Regions from separate parts of the Clostridioides sp. ZZV15-6383 genome, predicted to be linked through region 2. Evidence: riboswitches for the same ligand, from Rfam matches in the RefSeq annotation. Region 2 holds a riboswitch; each other region holds the start of a gene.
The links. Region 2 has a riboswitch for FMN ahead of ribD (bifunctional diaminohydroxyphosphoribosylaminopyrimidine deaminase/5-amino-6-(5-phosphoribosylamino)uracil reductase RibD). Riboswitches for the same ligand answer to the same signal wherever they lie in the genome.
Positions count from the first base shown of each region.

Region 1: another riboswitch for FMN. It lies ahead of KGF42_RS07050 (hypothetical protein); the one in region 2 lies ahead of ribD (bifunctional diaminohydroxyphosphoribosylaminopyrimidine deaminase/5-amino-6-(5-phosphoribosylamino)uracil reductase RibD).
Region 3: another riboswitch for FMN. It lies ahead of KGF42_RS08875 (ECF transporter S component); the one in region 2 lies ahead of ribD (bifunctional diaminohydroxyphosphoribosylaminopyrimidine deaminase/5-amino-6-(5-phosphoribosylamino)uracil reductase RibD).

Region 1 covers NZ_JAGWCV010000013.1:32,554-40,265, reverse strand. The annotation lists gene KGF42_RS07065 (GspE/PulE family protein) at 1-351, opposite strand, end outside; gene KGF42_RS07060 (DUF881 domain-containing protein) at 344-1,024, opposite strand; gene KGF42_RS07055 (ATP-binding protein) at 1,418-2,497, opposite strand; FMN riboswitch at 2,773-2,888, shown strand; gene KGF42_RS07050 (hypothetical protein) at 3,020-3,250, shown strand; gene yihA (ribosome biogenesis GTP-binding protein YihA/YsxC) at 3,616-4,227, opposite strand; gene lon (endopeptidase La) at 4,217-6,580, opposite strand; gene KGF42_RS07035 (chromate transporter) at 6,760-7,272, shown strand; gene KGF42_RS07030 (chromate transporter) at 7,260-7,712, shown strand, end outside.
Region 2 covers NZ_JAGWCV010000030.1:23,045-30,756, forward strand. The annotation lists gene recQ (DNA helicase RecQ) at 1-1,724, opposite strand, end outside; FMN riboswitch at 1,912-2,033, shown strand; gene ribD (bifunctional diaminohydroxyphosphoribosylaminopyrimidine deaminase/5-amino-6-(5-phosphoribosylamino)uracil reductase RibD) at 2,164-3,276, shown strand; gene KGF42_RS11965 (riboflavin synthase) at 3,309-3,974, shown strand; gene KGF42_RS11970 (bifunctional 3,4-dihydroxy-2-butanone-4-phosphate synthase/GTP cyclohydrolase II) at 3,997-5,193, shown strand; gene KGF42_RS11975 (hypothetical protein) at 5,504-5,932, shown strand; gene KGF42_RS11980 (alanine/glycine:cation symporter family protein) at 6,140-7,591, opposite strand.
Region 3 covers NZ_JAGWCV010000018.1:46,130-53,841, reverse strand. The annotation lists gene rimI (ribosomal protein S18-alanine N-acetyltransferase) at 1-351, opposite strand, end outside; gene tsaB (tRNA (adenosine(37)-N6)-threonylcarbamoyltransferase complex dimerization subunit type 1 TsaB) at 341-1,057, opposite strand; gene tsaE (tRNA (adenosine(37)-N6)-threonylcarbamoyltransferase complex ATPase subunit type 1 TsaE) at 1,057-1,509, opposite strand; gene KGF42_RS08880 (DUF4116 domain-containing protein) at 1,648-2,688, opposite strand; gene KGF42_RS08875 (ECF transporter S component) at 3,021-3,629, opposite strand; FMN riboswitch at 3,754-3,871, opposite strand; gene KGF42_RS08870 (amidohydrolase) at 3,930-5,096, opposite strand; gene KGF42_RS08865 (Tex family protein) at 5,245-7,386, opposite strand; one part of gene prfB (peptide chain release factor 2) at 7,531-7,712, opposite strand, start outside.

The DNA.
Region 1 (7,712 bases), on a different contig from region 2:
CCTCACTATTAAATGCTCTTTAAATGGTTCTATATGTATATCACTTGCGTTTTCTTTTATAGCTTTTTCTAAAAGATTTTCAAATAATTTTTTTGCATAATCCTCATCAAGTTCAAAGCTATTGTAATATTTTTCAATCTTCTCACTTATAAGTTCTTTTTTCTCCTTTTTCAATATAATTTCTCTACCTGTGGCTAATCTCAAATCCTGTAGAGCATATATATCTTCATCTTCTATTTCTACAACTAAATTATCATCTTGAAATTCCACTGGAAACACATTATATTTTTTTGCAAGTTTTTCTGGTATTAACATTGGTAAACTGCTTTCCTCTAATATAATCTTAATCACCCTTTATATACTTTAATTTATTAGGTATATTCATCTTTTTTATAGAGATATTTTCTTCAGTTTTTATGCTTATTTTCATTGGATAAGTAGTTTGTATGCTGTCTAAATACTTGCTACCTTTATCTACATAACTAGATAGCTTATATTTATCCCCAATACACTTTATTTCATATGGTTGTGCTACAGGAACTCCATTTATATTTATATGGCTTCCTGCAAGTACAACTTCTGAATACTGATTAATTCTTTGACCATTTATTTCTATGTACTTTCCTCCATTTAATTTTAACTCGTTTATAACTTTTACAAGAATTTTATTATAGTCTATACTATTAGCTATGTTCCCTGTTTTTTCATCTATAGCATCTATACTTAATATTATTCCGCTACCTTTCACATCTGAATATGATAGACTATCTCTAAGAGTTTCTATTTCTGATATTTCTTCAGAATTTTTTTGATTTTTTTTTATTGAATTAATTTCTTTATCTAACTTGACTTTTTCTTTTGTTAATTCTTTTATAGATTTTCTTGTCATCTTTATTTCTTTTCTTATTGACTTATCCTTACTTGTATAAACTGTTTCTTCATTTCTATAATCTCTAAATATGGTTCCAACAAGTATACCTAAAAGAGTACTTGCTAGTATTATAAACACATATTGTTTTTTCATACTGTATTGCTCCTTACAAATTTATTTTTATATGATAATTTTCTTTAATCAAATATTAAACATTTACATATGCTTATTATATCAAAGTTATATATTAAAATTCATCTTTAGTATATAATATCATACATCGAACTCCTATCACTAATTTACCAATATCGAATATGTATTTTTAGATGTTCTTAAAATTATATATAAACTTTCAATAAACATTGTTGTGATATTATAAAAAAACATAAATTAGAAAAGAAGATAATAATCATGAAAAAACAAATAAGTGCTTTAGGGATTATTAATAATTATTTTTATCAAAAAAAGTAAAATGGCATAGCTTCAAAGCTACACCAATTTACTAAAAATTATATTATAATCAACATTCATTTTAAACATATGTGTTTATAAGTTTTCCTCATATTTTAAAATTCTTTTAACTAGTTTGTCTCTTAACTTTCCAACTTCATCAAATCTCATATTAGGGCTATAGTAACTTTCTATAATATCATGTTTAGACTTAGCTCTCTTAAGATTTAACACTGCCCAACAAATTAAATCATCTAAAACTTTTTCATCAAATTTAATATCTTCTTCGTATTTAAGTAATTTTTCTCTATTTAAAAATTGATTTAAATCAATCACATCTTCGTCTTTAAAAGTTGTGCTTATAGTTATGCCTATATCTAGGTCAGTTAATAGTACAGTTTCAATTTTCTCTGGAATAAGTGGATAATGATAAACTTCTACATTTAGACCTTTTTCAATAGCTTTCTTATATACTTTGTTTAATAGTGTAGTCTTCCCAGTTCCTATTTCTCCAGCTAAATAATAAACCTTCTTTACGTCTTTTAAAATGTTTTCTGTATAATCCAAACACCCTACAGGAGTTATAGCTGAACCAAATAAATGCTTTTCTCTTTTTAAATTTCCTGTACTTTCAACTCCATCAAACAATTTTTTTATAAATTCTTCTGTAAGTAGATTCACCTTACCATAATCCATACAATCAGAATATTTTTCCTCTATATCTCTAAAGATTGGTTCTGCCGACTTTAAGAACTTAAAGGCTCTTTTAAATGAATTACTAATATCTTTATCGTAAATTAATATTTCTTGTCTATTTTTTTCTAACTCTTCTGTATTCCAGTAATCGCCTAAATTAATTATTTCATCCAAAGCTCCAGGTAGCTTTGGGTCCATAGTATGTGGAGCAGTTGCATCCATAAGTACCACGCCTAATTTCTTTATAACTAAACCATCCAACGAACTTGGGTCAGAAGGGCAGTGATATAAATCAATGTCGTATCCTCTATGCAAAAATTCTTTATAAATTTTTTTCATAAGTGAGGATTTTCCTACTCCAGGTCCACCCTTTAAGCAAAAAACTCTTTTTACATTTTCAGGAATTATATAGTCAAAAAAAGAATATGAGCCTTGTGATGTGTTTCCACCCGGAAATGCCTTCTTTACCTTTCCTTCCATATTAACGCCTCCTCATAATTTACAATATCTCTTAATTAAGATATTAATATTATACGAGTTTTGTTACAGCTTTATGCTTTTGATAAATCTAAAACTTATTATCTAATACTAATAACATGTTAATCTTATCTAATTACTATAGATTCTCATAATATGATTTAGATTTTATCTATAAATATAATTTAAGTGTTTGTATTTTAATATAGCTGCATATTACTTAAATCCAATTGTCTCTATTCTAATTTTATGTTAAAATAATATTACAAAACACATCTGTTTTTCTTCAGAAATGGGCGAAATTCCCTATCGGCGGTAAAAGCCCACGAGCCTTATGGCATAATTTGGTCAGATTCCAAAGCCGACAGTAAAATCTGGATGGTAGAAGAAAATAGTATATGAGTATCTTTATGTAATTTTACATGAGCAATCTATACAAATCCTTCAACTACCGTATTTATTCATGAAATTAGACACATTCAAGGTACCTAAGATGTAGGTGCTTTTTTTGTTGTTTAATCAACATTGATTTCTTCAAGAATATTTCAAGCAGTTGGAGCAAGTATTTTAATGGCAACTGGACTTGGTATAGTTTCTAATGCATTCCCCGCAAATGAAAAAGGATATGGAGGCAGTTTTCTTGCAACTGTTCGTAATTTGTCATTTGCTCTTGGAACAGCATTTTTTAGTGGTTTTTTGCACAAAGCCTTACATACAATCAAAAGTTTAAAAGTCATACATCAGCCTATGTTATAGCTAGCAATCAATCTTATTGGATTGCAGCAGCAGTATGCTTTATAGGACTTATATTAACTATTTTATTTATGAGAAAAACAGATAAATCTATTTCTTAACTATGATTTATTGATGACTATACAAGTCAATAATTTTTTAATTAAGCCAATTTATACTAATTTTACTATACTTTACTAGATTTTATTAATATTTAGCAACAAATTACTGATTTTCATTGTTTATAAACAATAAGGATGCCAAAAAATGACCATTAAAGCCATTTTGAGGCATCCTATATTTTAATATTGATACAATTAAAACTAACTTACTATTATATTATATTTATTATTCAAATAAATTTTATATCAACATTTAACATTCTAGATTTAATCTACTGTTATATCATATCCATGTTGATTGTATTGATTTACAATTTCTTCCCAGAGTTCTTCAACACCAGTCTTTTTTAACGAAGAAACAGGAATTACTTTTTCGCTACTTTCCATTTGTAATTTTTTTCTTATTATACTTATGTGTTTTTGATATTGTCCTCTAGATATTTTATCTGCCTTAGTTGCAATAACTACACAGTTATATCCAAAGTGCTTTATCCATTCGTACATAAGCTTATCGTCTGCTGTAGGCTCATGTCTAATATCTACAAGTAGGAATATAGAACATAACTCTTGTCTACTTTCTAGATACCTTTCCATTATACCTCCCCATTTTTCTTTTTCAGACTTAGCTATCTTTGCATATCCATAGCCTGGAAGATCCACAAAGTAAAACTCATTATTTATTAAATAAAAATTTATAGTTCTAGTTTTTCCTGGTGTTTGGCTAGTTCTAGCAAAGTTTCTTCTGTTAAGCAATGTGTTTATTATTGATGATTTTCCAACATTTGACCTACCAGCCAATGCTATCTCTGGGATACCTTCTGCTGGATACTGTGATTTATTCACAGCACTCATAGTTATCTCTGAACTTCTAATTTTCATTTTTTTCACCACTCTTTAATAAAGCTTGTTCTAATACTTCATCCATATGCTCTACAAGTACAAATTCCATTTTCTCTTTTACATTTTCTGGTATTTCATCTAAATCAGCTTCACATTCTTTAGGAATTAATACTTTTGTTATACCAGCTCTATGAGCTGCTAATAATTTTTCTTTAACTCCTCCTACTGCTAATACTCTACCTCTTAAAGTTATCTCTCCTGTCATGGCTATATTGCCTGGTACAGGTCTTTTAGTAAGTGCTGAGATTACTGCAAGGGCCATAGTTATACCAGCTGATGGTCCATCTTTTGGAACAGCCCCTTCTGGAATGTGTATATGAATATCATTAGTCTTATAAAAATCAGGGTCTATATCAAACTTGTCTACTATTGACCTTATATAAGAGATACCTGTCTTAGCAGATTCCTTCATAACATCTCCTAGTTTTCCAGTTAATACAATTTCCCCTTTACCTTTAAGCACATTTACTTCTACTTCAAGTGTAACTCCACCTACTGCTGTCCATGCAAGACCATTTACTAGTCCTATTTGAGGATTAACTTCTGCAAGTTGATACTTAAACATGTCTTTTCCAAGATATGTTTCTAGGTCAGACTTATTTACAACAACTTCTTCAAGAGTTGGGTCTTCAACATATTTTTTTGCAATTTTTCTACAAATTTTACCAATAGTTCTCTCTAATGTTCTTACGCCAGCTTCTCTTGTATAATGGTTTATTATACTTCTTAAAGTTTCATCATCCATTTTTATAAAGTTTTCTTTTAAAGCATGTTCTTTAATTTGTTTTGGAAGTAAATATTTCTTTGCTATATTTAGTTTTTCTTCTTCTATATATCCAGATACTTCTATTATTTCCATTCTATCTAATAATGGTCTTGGTATATTACCTAAACTGTTTGCTGTTGTAACAAATAGTATTTTTGACAAATCAAAAGGTATTTCTAAGTAATGGTCTACAAAATCCTTGTTTTGCTCTGGGTCTAACACTTCTAGCATAGCTGAAGCTGGGTCACCTTTATAATCTGCTGCCATTTTATCTATTTCATCAAATAAGAATACAGGATTTTTTGTTTGTGCTTCTTTTACTCCATTAATTATTCTTCCTGGAATTGAGCCTACATATGTTCTTCTATGACCTCTTATTTCTGCTTCATCTCTAACTCCACCTAAAGATATTCTTACAAATTTTCTATTTAATGCTTTAGCTATTGATTTTACTATAGATGTCTTTCCTGTTCCTGGAGGTCCAACTAGACATATTATAGGACCTTTAAGTGACTTAGCAAGAGTTCTTATAGCTAGATACTCTAATATTCTTTCTTTAACTTTCTCTAGCCCATAATGGTCTTCATCTAATATATCTTTTGCCTTAGTTATATCTAATTTATCTTTTGTCTCTTTGTTCCATGGCAATGAGAATATAGTGTCTAAATAGTTTCTACTTACAGATACATCTGGAGACATTGAAGATATCTTTGAAAATTTATCTATTTCTTTTTCTATTTTTTCCTTAGTTGTCTTAGGTGCTTTTATTTTTTTAAGTTTTTCTCTATATTCATCTGCTTCAGAATTTATATCTTCTTCTTCACCTAATTCTTTCTGTATAGCCTTTAATTGTTCTCTAAGATAATATTCTTTTTGAACTTTATTCATCTGTTTTTTTACTCTTAAAGTTATCTTCTTTTCTATTTTTAATATATCTATTTCTTCTAATAATATAGAATAGATAAGTTCAAGTCTTTTCTTGATATCAAATTCTTCTAATATTTCTTGCTTTTGACTTGATTTTAGGTATATGTTTGCAGCTATTGTATCTATAAATCTATCTACATCTTCTATATCCGCTAAAGATATCAATATTTCTGGAGATACCCTGTTTCCAATATTTATATATTCTTCAAAAGCATCAAATACATTTCTTACAAATGCCTCGATTTCAACCTCTGTTTCACTATCCAGATTATCACTGTCAAAAACTATTTCTTCTATTACTGCTCTAAAATACCCTTCTTCTTGTTCTATTTTTTTTACTCTACCTCTTGATACACCTTCAACTAAAACACGAACTGTATCTCCTGGTAATTTTATCATTTGTTTAACTTTACAGATTGTTCCCACATGATAAAAGTCTTCTTCTCCTGGCTCATCTACCTCAGCTTCTTTCTGAGATGTTAAAAATATAAGCTCTTCATCCATCATGGCTTGGTCTAAAGCTTTAAGAGATATCTCTCTTCCTATATCAAAATTTAATATCATATATGGAAATATAGCTAATCCTCTTAGAGGAATTAATGGTAATTCATGATCTATTTTAGTATAATTTTGTTCCATCAACATTACTCCTTTTCTAGTCTAATTATTTTGCTTTTAATATTATATATTCGAACAAGTTAATTTTCAACATTAATGATAAATTCTTAGAATACTATCATACTATATTATTATTTTATTATGATATAATATTAATATTAGTATACTTAGATGTTATTTATCTTTTGGAGGTTTCTATTATGTTGAAATTGTTTTTAACCTTTTTAAAAATTGGTGCGTTTACATTTGGTGGTGGATACGCTATGGTTCCTCTTATACAAGATGAACTTGTAAACAAACAAAAACTTTTAGAGCAGGAAGAATTTATTGATTATTTATCCATAGCTCAAAGTTATCCTGGAGTACTGGCAGTTAATATCTCTGTATTATTAGGATATAAACTTTATGGTATACCAGGAGTTCTTATATGTACCTTAGGTTCTGCTTTACCATCATTTTGTATAGTCTTAGTCTTATCGTATCTGTATTTTAAAAATTCATCATCTAAAATTTTAGATGGATTTTTTAAAGGAGTTGCGCCTGTTGTAATAGCTCTTATATTGTATTCTTTTACAAGCATGTTTAAGAAACTGCCAAAGTCTAAAACTAACATACTACTATTAATTATAGCAGTTTTATCTGTTGGTGTATTCAATATAAGTCCTATTTATTTAATAATTGGAGGAGGTGTATATAGTCTATGTCAGAAATAACACTACTCTTCTTAATATTCCTTAAAATAGGAGCATTTAGTTTTGGTGGCGGGTATGCTATGTTACCATTTATTCAGCAAGAATTTATATCTAAATACCACCTTATAACTAATCAAGAATTTTTGGATTTACTTGCTATATCACAATCTACACCAGGTCCTGTAGCAATAAATAGTGCTACATTTGTAGGATTTAAGACTGCTGGCTTCTTTGGTTCTCTAGCTGCAACTGTTGGTGTCACGATTTTTGCGTTAATAGGTCTAACTATTATATCAAAGTTATTTTCTAAGTTCAAAAACAATAAAAAAGTGGAAAACTTATTGATAGTTCTTAGACCAATTACTCTAGGATTCATATTAGCAGCAGCTTTTTCATCTGCCAAAGAAGTTAATTGGGATTTATATGGAATAATTGCATTTATAGCATCATTTTATCTTTTA
Region 2 (7,712 bases):
CCTACTCCAGAGATATCTAGCATTTCTTCTTTATTAACTGGATAACTACTAGACATAGCTCTAAGTGTACCATCTCCAAATACCATATATGGAGCTATCCTTTCTTCACTTGCAATTGAGTGTCTAAGTTCTCTTAAAACACTATATAACTCATTTTCAACTTCTAATGATTTTGTCATCACAATTTCCTTGAATTCTACTTTCACTTGACCTTTTAAAACTTTCATAGACATCTCATTCAATCTTATAGTTGGAAAACTCCCTCTATTTCCATTACCTAAAGTCTCCACTAAATCTAAAAAACCATGAGAAACCAATGTATTTATAAAATTCTTTAAGTCTTCGCTTGAATAATCTCTCATAATGTTATATGTAGATAAAGTATTCAATCCAAGTTGTAAAATCTTTTTATTCTTAGACCCTCTAAGGACATCTACAATTGTAGTGACACCATAACTTCTTTTCATTCTAGCTACACATGAAATAACTTTTTGAGCATCTACAGTTTTATCTACTATTTCACCTTCTACTAAACAGTTACTACAATTGTTACAATTATCTATATAGTTTTCTCCAAAGTAATTCAATATTGTCTTTCTATAGCATGAATTACTGTAAACTAAGTCAATCATATATTGAAGCTTCTTATGTTGAAATAATTTTCTTTCAGGATTTTCAACGCCAATATCGATTAAATATTTTTGTATATGTACATCTCCTGGAGAAAATAAAAGTACACACTCACTTTTTTCTCCATCCCTACCAGCTCTACCTATTTCTTGATAGTAATTTTCTATACTTTGAGGCATATTGTAGTGTATAACCCATCTTATATTAGGTTTATCAATACCCATTCCAAATGCGTTTGTTGCTATCATTATATCTACATCATCATTTATAAAATCTTCTTGATTTTTACTTCTTTCATTTTTAGATAGACCTGCGTGATATTTTGACACAGATATATTTCTTTTAGATAACCCATTATATATATTTTCAACTTCCTTTCTAGTCGCAACATATATAATTCCAGACTCATTTTTATGATTTTGAATATAATCTAAAATATATTTATTTTTACTAGATGATTTTACTATATTTATTGATAAATTCTCTCTATCAAATCCAGTTATATAATAGTCTGGATTTTCTAAGCACAATAAATTTATTATATCAGTTCTTACTTCTTCTGAAGCTGTTGCTGTAAATGCTGTAACTATAGGTCTTTTAGGTAAACTCTTTATAAAATCAGAAATCCTTCTATAACTCAACCTAAAATCATGTCCCCATTGAGATACACAATGCGCTTCATCTATTGCAATTTGGCTTATATTGTTATTATTTATTAGTTCAAGAAACTCCTGCGCATCTAATCTCTCTGGAGCAATATAGAGCATTTTATAATTATTTTTTCTAATATTACTTAGTATTTCATTAAATTCTTTGCTACTTAGTGAACTATTTATAAAAGCAGCGTTAATTCCCATAGTTTTTAAAGCATCTACTTGGTCTTTCATAAGAGATATCAGTGGAGAAATTACTATTGTCATTCCTTCTAACATCAATGCCGGAAGCTGATAGCATATTGATTTTCCTCCTCCTGTTGGCATTATAGCTAATACATCTTTTTTGCTCAAAATAGAATTTATTATAGACTCTTGACCTTTTCTAAAGCTTGTATATCCATAGTATTTTGATAGTATTTCTAAAAGTTTTTCATTCATATATTTCTCTCCTAATTTAAATTAATTAGACTTCTTTCCTGATTATGTTCAAATTTTTATTTTTATATTCACAATCGCGGTATTCCAAAGTTTATAAACATTCTATATTATATATTAACATATATTTTGAAAAAAATAGTTTGCAAAGTAAAATAATTTATGATACATTCTAAATATAAATTTAATACTTAATCTTCGGGGTAGGGTGAAATTCCCAATCGGCGGTATAGCCCGCGAGCTAAGGTAGAACTTGGTTGATTTGGTTAAATTCCAAAGCCGACAGTAAAGTCTGGATGGAAGAAGATATATTTAATAAGTGTTTTTGTAGAGCAGTTTTGTTGTACACTTATTAATTTATTGTAGATTATTCTAAACCCTGAGTTAATTCTCAGGGTTTTTTGTTTAAAAAGTATCTAATTAAACAGGAGGTGTATATATTTTGAATTTTGTGAATCAAAAGGAAAAAGACATTTATTATATGAAAAAAGCTCTTGAACTAGCTAAAAATGGAGAAGGTTTTGTAAATCCAAATCCGTTAGTTGGATGTGTAATTGTTAAAGATAGTGATGTAATAGGCAAAGGATATCATGAAAAATTTGGTTCTAATCATGCTGAAGTAAATGCTATAAACAGCGCTAAACAAAGTCTAAAAGATTCTACTCTTTATGTAAACTTAGAACCATGTTCTCATTATGGAAAAACACCTCCTTGTGTAAATAAAATTATACAAAATAAGATTAAGAGAGTTGTAATATCCACATTAGACCCAAACCCACTTGTTTGTGGTAATGGAGTAAAGAAATTGAAAGATAACAACATTGATGTTACTGTGGGAATATTGGAAAAAGAAGCAAAAGAATTAAACGAGGCATTTTTTTATTACATAAAAAACAAAAGACCTCTTTGTATTGTAAAATCAGCCGTGAGTCTAGATGGTAAAATTGCTACAAAATCACTAGAATCAAAATGGATATCTAATGATTCATCAAGATATCTAACTCATAAATACAGAAATAAATACCAAAGTATAATGGTTGGCATAAATACAGTTTTAAATGATAATCCTTTACTAACTTGTAGACTTAATCAAAAAAAAGTATCTCATCCTACAAGAATAGTAATAGATACACATCTAAAATTACCAATTGATAGTAATTTGGTTAAGGATAAAACCAGTAAAACTATAGTTTTCACATGTTGCAAAGACAGTAACAAATTATCTATGTTAAAAGAAAATAATGTTGAAGTCATAATTTCTCCTTCAAAAAATAACTTAGTAGATTTGGAATTTGTAATTCATAAATTAGGAGAACTAAACATTGATTCTGTTCTAGTCGAAGGTGGTGCTACACTTAATGATAGCTTATTTAGAAATAAGTTAGTTGATAAAGTCAAATTATTTCTATCACCTAAAATTATAGGTGGTAAAGATGCACCTACATTCGTTTCTGGAGAAGGAATAAAACACCTATCAGATTCAACACAATTAGTAATCAATAATGTAACTTTAATAGATGGAGATGTTTTGATAGAATCTGATGTTTTAAATTAAATTCTGTGAATACATGTATATAGGAGGTTAGAATGTTTACTGGTATAGTAGAAGAAGTTGGAATACTTAAAAAAATTACTGCTAATGGTAAAAGCGGAAAAGTAACCATACTATCAAACAAAATATTGGATGACACAAATCTTGGAGATAGTATAGCTGTAAATGGGGTTTGTCTAACTGTTTCAAATCTTGGGAAAAATGAATTTACAGCAGATGTTATGATGGAAACAATTCGTTCCACAAATTTAGGTTCACTAAATGCAAATGACAAGGTAAACCTTGAGAGAGCCATGAGTCTTTCTTCAAGATTTGGTGGTCATATAGTGACAGGTCATGTTGATGGTAAAGGTACTATTTGCAAGTTTGAAAAAGATGAAAATGCAGTTTTAGTAAGCATACGACCTGATAAAAAACTTTTATCAGCAATAATACCTAAAGGTTCTGTTGCTATTGACGGTGTGAGTTTAACTATATCATATTTGGATGATGAAATATTTAAGATTTCTATTATACCTCATACTAAATTTAACACTACTCTCTTAACAAAAAATATTGGAAACTTCGTTAATTTAGAAAGTGATGTAATTGGAAAGTACGTTAATAATTTTATAATTAATAACTACAAGGAATTAAATTCTAATAGTAGTAATTATAAATCAAATATAGATAAAGATTTTTTATTTAAAAACGGTTTTTAAAAATAATAAAGGAGTGAATTGCATGTTTAATACTATTGAAGAAGCTATTGAAGATATAAGAAATGGGAAAATGGTAATCGTAGTTGATGATGAAAGTAGAGAGAATGAAGGAGATTTGCTTATGGCAGCTGAGATGGCTACTCCTGAATCAATAAATTTTATGGCTACATATGGCAGAGGTCTAATTTGTCTACCTGCTACTGAAAAGAAATTTAAAAGTTTAAACATACCTCTTATGGTTAGAGAAAATACAGATACATTTCAAACAGCATTTACTGTTACTATAGATAGTGCAGATACACTGACTGGTATATCTGCATATGAAAGAGCTGAAACAGTAAAATTATTCTGTGATGAGAATTCTACAAGTAAAGATTTCAAAACTCCTGGTCACATTTTTCCTTTAATTGCAAAAACTGGTGGAGTTCTTGTTAGAGATGGTCATACAGAAGCTTCAGTAGACCTAGCTAGACTTGCAGGTTTTAAAGAAATTGGCCTTATCTGTGAAATAATGAAAGATGATGGTACAATGGCAAGAGTTGATGACTTAATGATTTTTAAAGAAAAGCATAATTTAAAAATCATCACTATAAAAGACCTTATAGAATATCGTAAAACAAATGAAACTACTATAGAAAAAGTATCTAGTGCTTTTCTTCCAACAAAATATGGTAATTTTGAAATCATAGGATATAGAGATACTTATTCAAATGAAGAACATATTGCTCTTACCTATGGAAATATAAATGGAGAAAATACTCTAGTTAGACTTCATTCTGAATGTTTAACAGGTGATGTGTTCCACTCTTTAAAATGTGACTGTGGACTGCAATTAGAATCTTCTATGAAGAAAATTGTAGAAAACGGAAATGGTGTTTTAATTTATATGAAACAAGAAGGTAGAGGTATTGGTCTTTTAAATAAAATTAAAGCTTATAAACTTCAAGAAGAAGGTTATGATACTGTTGAAGCAAATTTGATGCTTGGATTTGAAGAAGATATGAGAGATTTCTATATGTCTGCTCAAATACTAAAAAATCTGAATATAAAAAGCATAAACCTTTTAAGTAATAACCCTGATAAAATAAATCAATTAGAGAAATATGGAATAAAGATTGAAAATAGAGTTCCTATTAATGAAGAAATTAATGACTTTAATAAGCTATATCTAAAAACTAAGAAAGATAAAATGGCAAACCTATTTAAAGCTCTAGATTAAATACTACCATTTCAACTCCTCCACTTCTTACTGAACAATTTGCATACCTCCTCTAAAATTATATACTAATCATCAAATCTACTTTCAAAATCTTAAAATAATTAAAAATATGACTCTAAGTATAAAATACCACAAAGCTATATAGATTACTATTAAGGTTATTGTTTTTATTTATAACATGTATTAATACTATACTAATTATCTATTTTATTATTTTTTTAATTTACCATACAATATAATTAAGAGTAAGTAATAATAAAACACTATGATTTAATTGGTACTTATTAAATATTTATGAGGAGAATAAATTATGAAAACATATTCTATACAAGATTTAACACTAGATAAACGTAAGCTTATAAAAAAATATTCTCTTACTTTAAATGAGAATTTAATTTGGGAGTTTAGACATGATAAATACCACACTATAAAATACTTCACACACAAGTTTGCAGTTAAAGAATCTATGCTTGCACTTTTGTTCAATATACATAAATTGTGCTATGCTAAAATAAAATATTTTGAGTCAAATTTTTCAAAATATGAACCTTATAAATATACTTATCAAGATGGATTTGTTAAATGTGAAATGTATGATATGAATTTTATGTTGCATAAATACAGTAATATAATGATAGATTTGAGGAATTTGCAAGAAATCAAAACTATAGAAGAGTTTAGATTATTTTGTGATTATCTAGAAAGCTTTGAAGATAATTTACAGGATTTAATTATATAGTATTTTGGAGAATAAACTTAAAGATAAAATCTATAATAAATAATCTATCTTCAATAATAAAAACTTTTAATAAAACTAAATCACATAATAAAAAATATTACTGGAATTAAAAATTCCAGTAATATAAATTAATTAAATATTATATTCATATAAAGTATATACATCATCTAGTCTTTCAAAATGATTTCATAATTTTATACTATTTTTTTATCCTAAATGTTCCTCAGGTAATTCACTATGCCACTCTGATACATTTTCTAGACCTTCTATTTCATCTGCAATAAACACAGGGTCTTTTATTCCTGATTTTTTTTGACTTGTATAATCTTTTAAAGCAATAAAGGCATATTTCCCTAAAAGTGCTATTGCTATTAAGTTTATTATCGCCATCAATGCCATAAATAAGTCTGCTAGATTCCAAACTACATCTACTTGAGTAAGTGAACCAAATAAAACCATACCTACGACAAAAACTCTAAATATATTAAGTTTAGTCTTACTTTCACTCATAAACTCCATATTTGATTCACCATAATAGTAATTGCCTACTATAGAACTAAATGCAAATAAGAATATACAAACTGCTATAAATATATTTCCAATTGGTCCTATATGATGAGTTAAAGCTTCTTGAGCTAATTCAATTCCAGTTGCTCCACTACTAGCATAATCTGAATATAATAATACCATGAATGCTGTACAGCTACATATTATTATAGTATCTGTAAAAACACCTAAAGATTGAATTAGACCTTGTTTTACAGGATGAGTTACATGTGCTGTTGCAGCAGCATTAGGAGCACTACCCATACCTGCTTCATTAGAAAATAGACCTCTCTTTACTCCAGTCATTACAACTCCCATAAATGTACCAATTGCCATTCCTTTAAAATCAAATGCACTTTCTACTATTAATGCTATAACGCTTGGTATCTCTGTTATATTCATTGCAACTATAGATAAAGCAACTAATATATATAATCCTGCAAATACAGGAACTATTATTTCAGAAACTTTTGCAACTCTATGCACTCCACCAAAAATAACTATTGCAGTTAATATTCCAAGACCTATTCCCATAGTCATTTTACTTATTCCAAATGCATTACTAAATGCAAGTGAAACAGTATTTGCTTGAACTGCATTAAATACAAAACCATAACATATAGTTATAAGTATTGAAAACAAAACACCCATCCATTTTTTATTTAAGCCTTGCTCCATATAATATGCTGGTCCACCTCTAAAGGCTTGACCATTTTTTACTTTATAAATCTGAGCTAATGTACTCTCAACAAAACTTGAAGCAGAACCAATCAATGCTATAAGCCACATCCAAAATACAGCACCAGGTCCTCCTGCTACTACTGCAATTGCTATTCCAGCTATATTTCCAGTCCCAACTCTTGAAGATGTACTTATACAAAATGCTTGGAATGAAGATATTTTTCCTTCTTTTTTTGCATTTTTATTTGCTGTACCATCACCTAGAAGTCTAAACATTTCTATAAAATATCTGAATTGTACAAAATTTGTTTTAATAGTAAAGTAAATACCAATTACAACTAACATTACAATTAAGATGTAAGACCATAAGTAATTGTTTACAAATACTACTGCATTATTAATACTAGTTAAAATACCATTGAAAAAATCCATTATATTAATTACCCCCCCTATTTAATTTTGTTTTCTCAATAAATCTTAAAATCAAAAAAATGAATAATTCCTTGTTAAAAATTCATTAATTTAATTATAATATTTATAAAATCAAATTACA
Region 3 (7,712 bases), on a different contig from region 2:
TGCTCTAACTTCTAATGTCATAGATGCAATATTATTATCTTTACATAAATCAACTATGCCTTTTATTAACTTGTCCCCTATTTTTTTACCTCTATAGTCACTATGAACAGCCACATTATTTATATGGCCTTCATCAAATATAAGCCAAATTCCCACATATCCAACAATTTTTCCATCTAACTTAGCTACTATATACCTTGCGACTTCATTAGACAACTCTTTTCTAAAAGACTCTTTTGACCAGTAATCTTCAAAACAATTTTTTTCTACTTCAAAAACTTCATCTATATCTTTAATGGTCATTTCTTCTATTTTTATATCATCTGCTATTAATTTTGTATTATCTTTCATTATTTAGCCTCTTCATTTTTTCATCATATTGTACTTCAGCTTGAGATTTTCTGATATACATAGGATTTATTGTATAACAAGTATGTACATCTATATTTTTATTATATTTATTTAGTGCTAGAGAACATAAGCTTCCTGCATTAGATACATTATGAGCTTGTGAGAGTATTTTTATATTTTTTATATTCTCTAGCTTATCTTTATATTTGTATACAGCTTCTCCAACTATTATAAATTCTTCGTTACTTGATACAATTTCATCCACTAAAGTATCAAATTCTACAACATCAACACCATCTAATTCTATCAGCTCTCCATTTTCAAACTTGTATTTAGCTGAATAAACTTGATTTTTTTGTGCATCTAATATACAACATATCTTTCTATCACAGAAATTCATGTTATTTGCTAGAGATTCTAAAGAATTCACAGCTATTATTGGTATATTATTTACATGAGCAATAGCTTTTACTGTGGCCATACCTATTCTAAGACCTGTAAATGAACCTGGCCCTATACATACAGCCAATAAATCCATATCTTTTATACTTAAATCACTTATGCTTAACATATTTTCTATCATTGGCATAAGCTTTTGTGAATGTGTTGTTTTGTTATTCACTGTAAACTCACATATTAAGTTATCATCTTCAACAACTGATACACTTGCTGCCATAGAAGATGTATCCATACCTAGTATTTTCATTATTTAGTCAGCTCCTCAACTATCTCTTTATAAACCTCTCCTTTTGGAGTTAATATCATTTCTCTTCCTTCATCCTTATATCTCAATTCTATATTTAAATATTCTTTTGGAAGTATCTCTTCTATTAGATTAGCCCATTCTATTATACAAATTCCATTTGAATTTATATATTCATCATATCCAATATCATACATTTCATCACTACTAACTATTCTATAAACATCAAAATGATACAAAGGTATTTTCCCTTCATATTCATTTATTATAGTAAAAGTAGGACTTGTTATATAATCTTTTATACCTAATGAATCTGCCAAACTTTGTGTCATTGTAGTTTTGCCAGCCCCTAAATCTCCTACTAAACAGATAACACTACCTTCTTTTAAAAGTTTACCTAATTTATATCCTATTTCTCTAGTTTTATTTTCATTTTCTAAGTATATTTTTACCATCAATTCATCTCCATTTTGATATAATCGTCATGTGAATTTATATCACTGCTTAATTAATTATAGTATAAGCCTAGATTATTATAAAGTACTTGTATTTATCTTTTTTTATCTTTTACTATTGATGGCTTTATCTACACCTTATATACAATCGTCAATAGCAATTTTTACGTACTCTTTTGCTTTATAATTTTGCTTTAATGCTTCTTTACATATTCTCTCAGATTGCTCTTTTACATACTTAAGAGACTTATAATTCTCTTTTACTGCTTCAATACACATTCTTTCTGTTTGATTTTTTATATACATGAGCATCTTTCCATTTTGTCTTACAATCTCTATACATATATCCTCTGTATAGTTATCTATGTAACATAATACATCTTTAATATTGTATCTTTTATTTAAATATCTTATCGCATTTATACATATTTCTTCTGTCTTATTATTAACAAATTGTAGACTCCTGCCATCTTGTTTGACAGCTTCCATACATATTTTGTCAGTTTGTTTATTTACATATTGTAATGCCATACCATTTTGGCTTACAGATTCTATACACATTTTTTCCGTTTGATTTTGTACATATTTTAATGCTTTATAATTTTGCTTAATGGCTTCTATACATAATTCTTCACTCTGCTCTCTAACATATGCAAGACACCTGCCATCTTTTTTAATTGCTTCTAAACATATACCTCTTGTTTGAACATCTAAAGCCTTTAATATACTTACAACATCTATATTGGAAGAGTGTCTTATTGCTTTTATAATAAGCTCCTCTGTTTGATTTCGTACATACTTAAGTGCATTACAATCCTTTTTTATAGCTTCAAGACATAGATACTCTGTTTGTTCTTTTACATATTCAAGTGCTCTATAGTTGTACTTTATAGCTTCTAAACATATTTCTTCTGTTTGATTTTTTACATACTCTAATGCCTTATAACTCTGCCTTATAGCTAAAATACACATACCATCTGTTTGATTTTTTATATTTTTTAATTCACGATAATCGTACTTTACCCTTTCCATATTTTCAATATATTCATTAGTGATATACTTTAAAGAATCTCCTAATTTTGTATCATAAATACCAATATGAATATTTTCCCAATTACTATTAAAATAATACCCTTTATCATCTAAAAATAGTTTTTTTATTTTTTTAGATAAGCTCATGAATATACACTCCCATCATTATTAAATTAGTTACTATTAAAAATTTGATTATTAATCTTTATATATTTTTAATAGTAGCTTTATTTTTTGTTTATTATGAATTCGCTCTGTATATTGTAGATACCTTTTTCATATTTTAATAGTTAATCGTTTTAATTCTTCCTTTATTTTAAAAATTAAATTTGTCTAAATATTTCTTATTTTATATACATTTTTTGATAAATTAATAAAGCCATAATATATTTAATATATCAATCACAATATAGGACTGAAGTTACAAATAAATTATGGCTATTCAATACATTTAATTTTGAAATTTTATATTTTCTTGTCTAATTATTTTTTATTATATTTCCCATTTTTTTATAAAGTGGTACTGTTACTAAAGATATTATAACAGCCTTCAAGACATTAAATGGAGCTATAATCCAAATTACAAAAGTGAATAAATCATGAACTTGAGGATTTATAGCTGAACCTAAACCTATTATAGCGTTTAGTCCCATAAATTTACCATAAAATGGCAACATTACAAAATAATTTACTAATGAACCAATTATAGTCATAGCTATTGTTCCTAATACAAAACCAATCAACACACCTTTTAAGTCTCTGCTTCTCTTATATGAATAACAAAGTATCATTACATAAGAACCACCAATTAATATATTTGCAAATTCTCCTATTCCTCCAGTTGTTGTTGCTGTTATCGCTTGTAGCACATTTTTTACTACAACTATTCCAAATCCAACTAATGGTCCTAGAGACATTCCTCCAAATATTGCTGGAATATCTGATAAGTCTATTTTTAAGAAATCTGGAAATATACCTGGTATTGGTGCTTGAATAAACATTAATAAATAAGATATTGCAGATAAAATGGACATTACTACTAAAGTTCTTGTTGAAATCATATTTCCTCTTTTTGCTGTGTTTTGCATAATTATTTTCCCCCTAATCAATATGTTTATATTTTTTAGGAAAAACAAAAAACTCGAAGACCCTATCTTCGAGTTTTTATGGATATAGTTTAAACAAACTAAAATAAACTTATTTATCTTCCATAAATATCTTCTCTCATCCAGACTTTACTGTCGGCTTTGGAATCTCACCAAATCAACCACCTAAGTAGTTCGCGGGCTATACCGCCGGTAGGGAATTTCACCCTGCCCCGAAGATCTTCTTTGATTTTTAATTTTCCTTACACTCTTATATTAGTTAATTTTTTAATAATTGTCAAGTTATTTTTTCTCATATACTACTTTGCCATTTATTATAGTGTAAAGTACATTACTTTGAATCTCCAGTGGAGAATTATCCCAAATTACTATGTCTGCATCTTTACCAACTTCTATAGAGCCTACTCTATCTTCTATCCCTAAAATCTTAGCTGGATTTATTGTAATTGATTCTATTGCTTTTTCTTCTTTCATACCATGTTTGACTGCAATACCTGCACAGATTGGAAGATATTGAACTGGTATTACTGGATGGTCTGTCATTATACATACATTAAGACCTGCATTTGAAAGTATTCCAGCTGTATTAAATGTCAAATTTCTAAGTTCAAATTTAGACCTTTCTGATAAAGATGGACCTACTATTACAGGAAATCCTTCCTCCATTAATTCATCTACAATAAGATGACCTTCTGTACAATGGTCTAATGTAAGTTTTAAATTGAATTCTTTTGCAATTCTTATTGCTGTAAACATGTCATCTGCTCTATGAGCATGTGCCTTGAAAGGAATTTCTCTTCTTAAAACAGGTATTAAACTTTCCATTTTTATATCGTATTCAGGCTTTTCACAATCTTCTTCATCATTACTTTCATACATATCAATATCTTCTAGATATTCTTCTGCTTTTTTTAAATTTTCTCTAATCAATGCTGCTATAGCCATTCTAGTTTGAGGAGATTTATCATCCTGACCATAACAACTCTTTGGATTTTCTCCAAATGCTATTTTAGATGCAACTGGATTTTTTATTACCATTTTATCAATTCTTTTTCCATATGTTTTTATAGCTATACATTGACCACCCATAACATTTGCACTTCCAGGAGTTGTACAAACAGAAGTTATTCCACCTTCAAAGGCTTCTTTAAAAGTCCTATCCATTGGATTGATTCCATCTATAGGATTTAGTTGTGGTGTTATTGGGTCAGTTTCTTCATTTCCATCTGCTCCTTCAAACCCTATACCATCTTCCCACAAACCTAAATGAGTATGTGCATCTATAAATCCAGGAAACACAAGTTTATCACTAGCATCTATTACATCTACATCCAAAGGTGCTATCAAATCTTTTCCTATTTCTATTATTTTTCCTTCTTCTATAAGGATATCTCCATGAATTATCCCATTTGTTATGGTATTTATTTTACCATTTTTTATAAAAACCATTCATTTTCCTCCTGATTTTCAAGACTATCGTACTTCTTTTTAACACTATTTTCTTACAAAATACTTTTACATTTTTTAATATTTATATATTCTATGAATCGTGTTTACAGACATAGAGTTTGGTCATTATAATCATACATAAACTTATCTACTTTTTCATTGATAAGGCGACTCTTTTTTTATTTAAGTCAATTCCAATGACTTTTACATCTACTATATCACCTACTGTAACAATACTCATAGGGTCTTTTACAAAGCTATTACTCATTTCTGATTTATGAACTAATCCATCATTTTTTATTCCAATATCTACAAATGCACCAAAATCTACAACATTCCTTATTGTACCTTTTAAAGTCATACCTTCTTGTATATCTTCAATTTTTAAGACATCTGTTCTAAGTATAGGTTTTATACCTTCTTCTCTCGGGTCTCTTCCTGGCTTCTTGATTTCAGCTATGATATCTTTTAAAGTAACTTGTCCTACTTCTAGTTTTTCACTTAATTCTTTCAAGCCAATCTCTTTTATTTTTTCATCTATTTCTTCTATATTTTTATTCTTTACATCATCTAAAGAGTATCCAATTATCTCAATCATTTTTTTACATATGTCATAACTTTCAGGATGCACACCTGTATTATCTAGTGGATTTTTGCCCTCTAAAATTCTCATAAATCCAGCACATTGAGTAAATGCTTGAACTCCCAGTCTTTTTACTTTTTTCAGTTGTGCTCTTGATGTAAAATCTCCATTTTCTTCTCTATATGCTATTATATTTTTTGCAATGGTCTTGCTTATTCCTGCAATATGTTCTAGCAAAGAGTATGATGCTGTGTTTAAATCTACTCCAACACTATTTACAGAATCTTCAACAACTCCATCTAGTACTTCTTCTAGTCTCTTTTTATTTAAGTCATGCTGATATTGACCCACACCAATACTTTTAGGGTCTATTTTTACAAGTTCTGCTAATGGGTCTTGTAATCTTCTAGCTATAGATATAGCTCCCCTTATTGATACATTTATATCTGGATGTTCTTCATTTGCAAGTTCAGATGCTGAATAAACAGATGCTCCAGCTTCACTAACTATAACATACTGTACTTCTCTATCTATCTCTTTTATCATTTCTGATACAAAAGTCTCTGATTCTCTGGATGCAGTCCCATTGCCAATTGAAATTATATCTATATCGTATTTTTCAATCAATCCTTTTAAAACTTTCTTTGCTCCTTCTACATCATTTTGAGGGTCTGTTGGATATACGGTTGTATAATCTAGTAGTTTACCATTTTTATCTACTACAGCTATTTTACATCCAGTTCTAAAAGCAGGGTCAAATCCCATAACAACTTTGTCTTTAACTGGTGGTTGAAGTAATAAACTTTTAACATTTTTTCCAAATACACTTATAGCTCTTTCTTGAGCTATTTCTGTTAAATGATTTCTTATTTCCCTTTCTATTGATGGAAAAATTAATCTTTTATAAGAATCTTCTATTGAACTTACGATTTCTTCTTTATTTTTAAAATTTTTATCATTTACATATTCATTTATTATGTAATTTAAAACTTTATCATTATTTATTTCTAACTTAACCTTTAAAAAATTCTCTTTTTCTCCTCTATTTATTGCCAAAACTCTGTGTGGAGCCATGCTTTTTACTGCTTCACTATAATCATAATACATATCATAAACTGATTTCTCATCAGTAGAGTTTTTGCTAACTATCATGCCTTCTCTTAAAGCTAATTCTCTTATATACTTTCTAACCTTAGCATCATCTGATACTAATTCTGCAATTATATCTCTAGCACCTTTTAAAGCATCTTCAACAGAAAGAACTTCTTTCTCCTCATCTATATAATTCTTTGCCTCTATTTCTATACTATCTAAATTATTCTCTAGTATTGACAATGCTAAGTTTTCTAGTCCTTTTTCTTTTGCTATTGTTGCTCTGGTTCTTTTCTTTTGCTTATATGGAGCATATATATCTTCTACTTCTTGCAATGTTTTTGCTTTTTCTATATTTTGTGTTATTTCATCTGTTAACTTACCTTGTTCATCTATTAGTCTAACTACATCATCTTTTCTACTTTGAAGGTTTCTCAAATACATCAATTTTTCATAGAATTCTCTTAATGTAACATCACTCATTTCGCCGGTCATTTCTTTTCTGTATCTAGCTATAAATGGTATTGTATTTCCTTCATCAATAAGTTTTAATGTATTATTTATTTGTTCATCTCTAAGATTAAATTCTTTTTTTAAGATTTGATTTATATCCAATTTATTCACTCCTAATGTTAGTTTTTTCATAAGTATAATAAGACAGAACGAAGGCTGAGGGTTGTAGTCCTCAGCCTAAGTGCTGTAAGTGCATATTAAACACTAACCTTCCTATACGTATATCTTTATTACAGTGCATATTTATTAAACTGTTTTATTCATTTTTAAGTATTCATTAATAAACAAGTCTATATTTCCATTCATTACACTATCTACATTTCCAAACTCAGCATTTGTCCTATGGTCTTTAACCAGCTTATATGGTTGAAAAACATATGACCTAATTTGACTACCCCAAGTTATTTGTGAGTATTTTCCTTGTATAT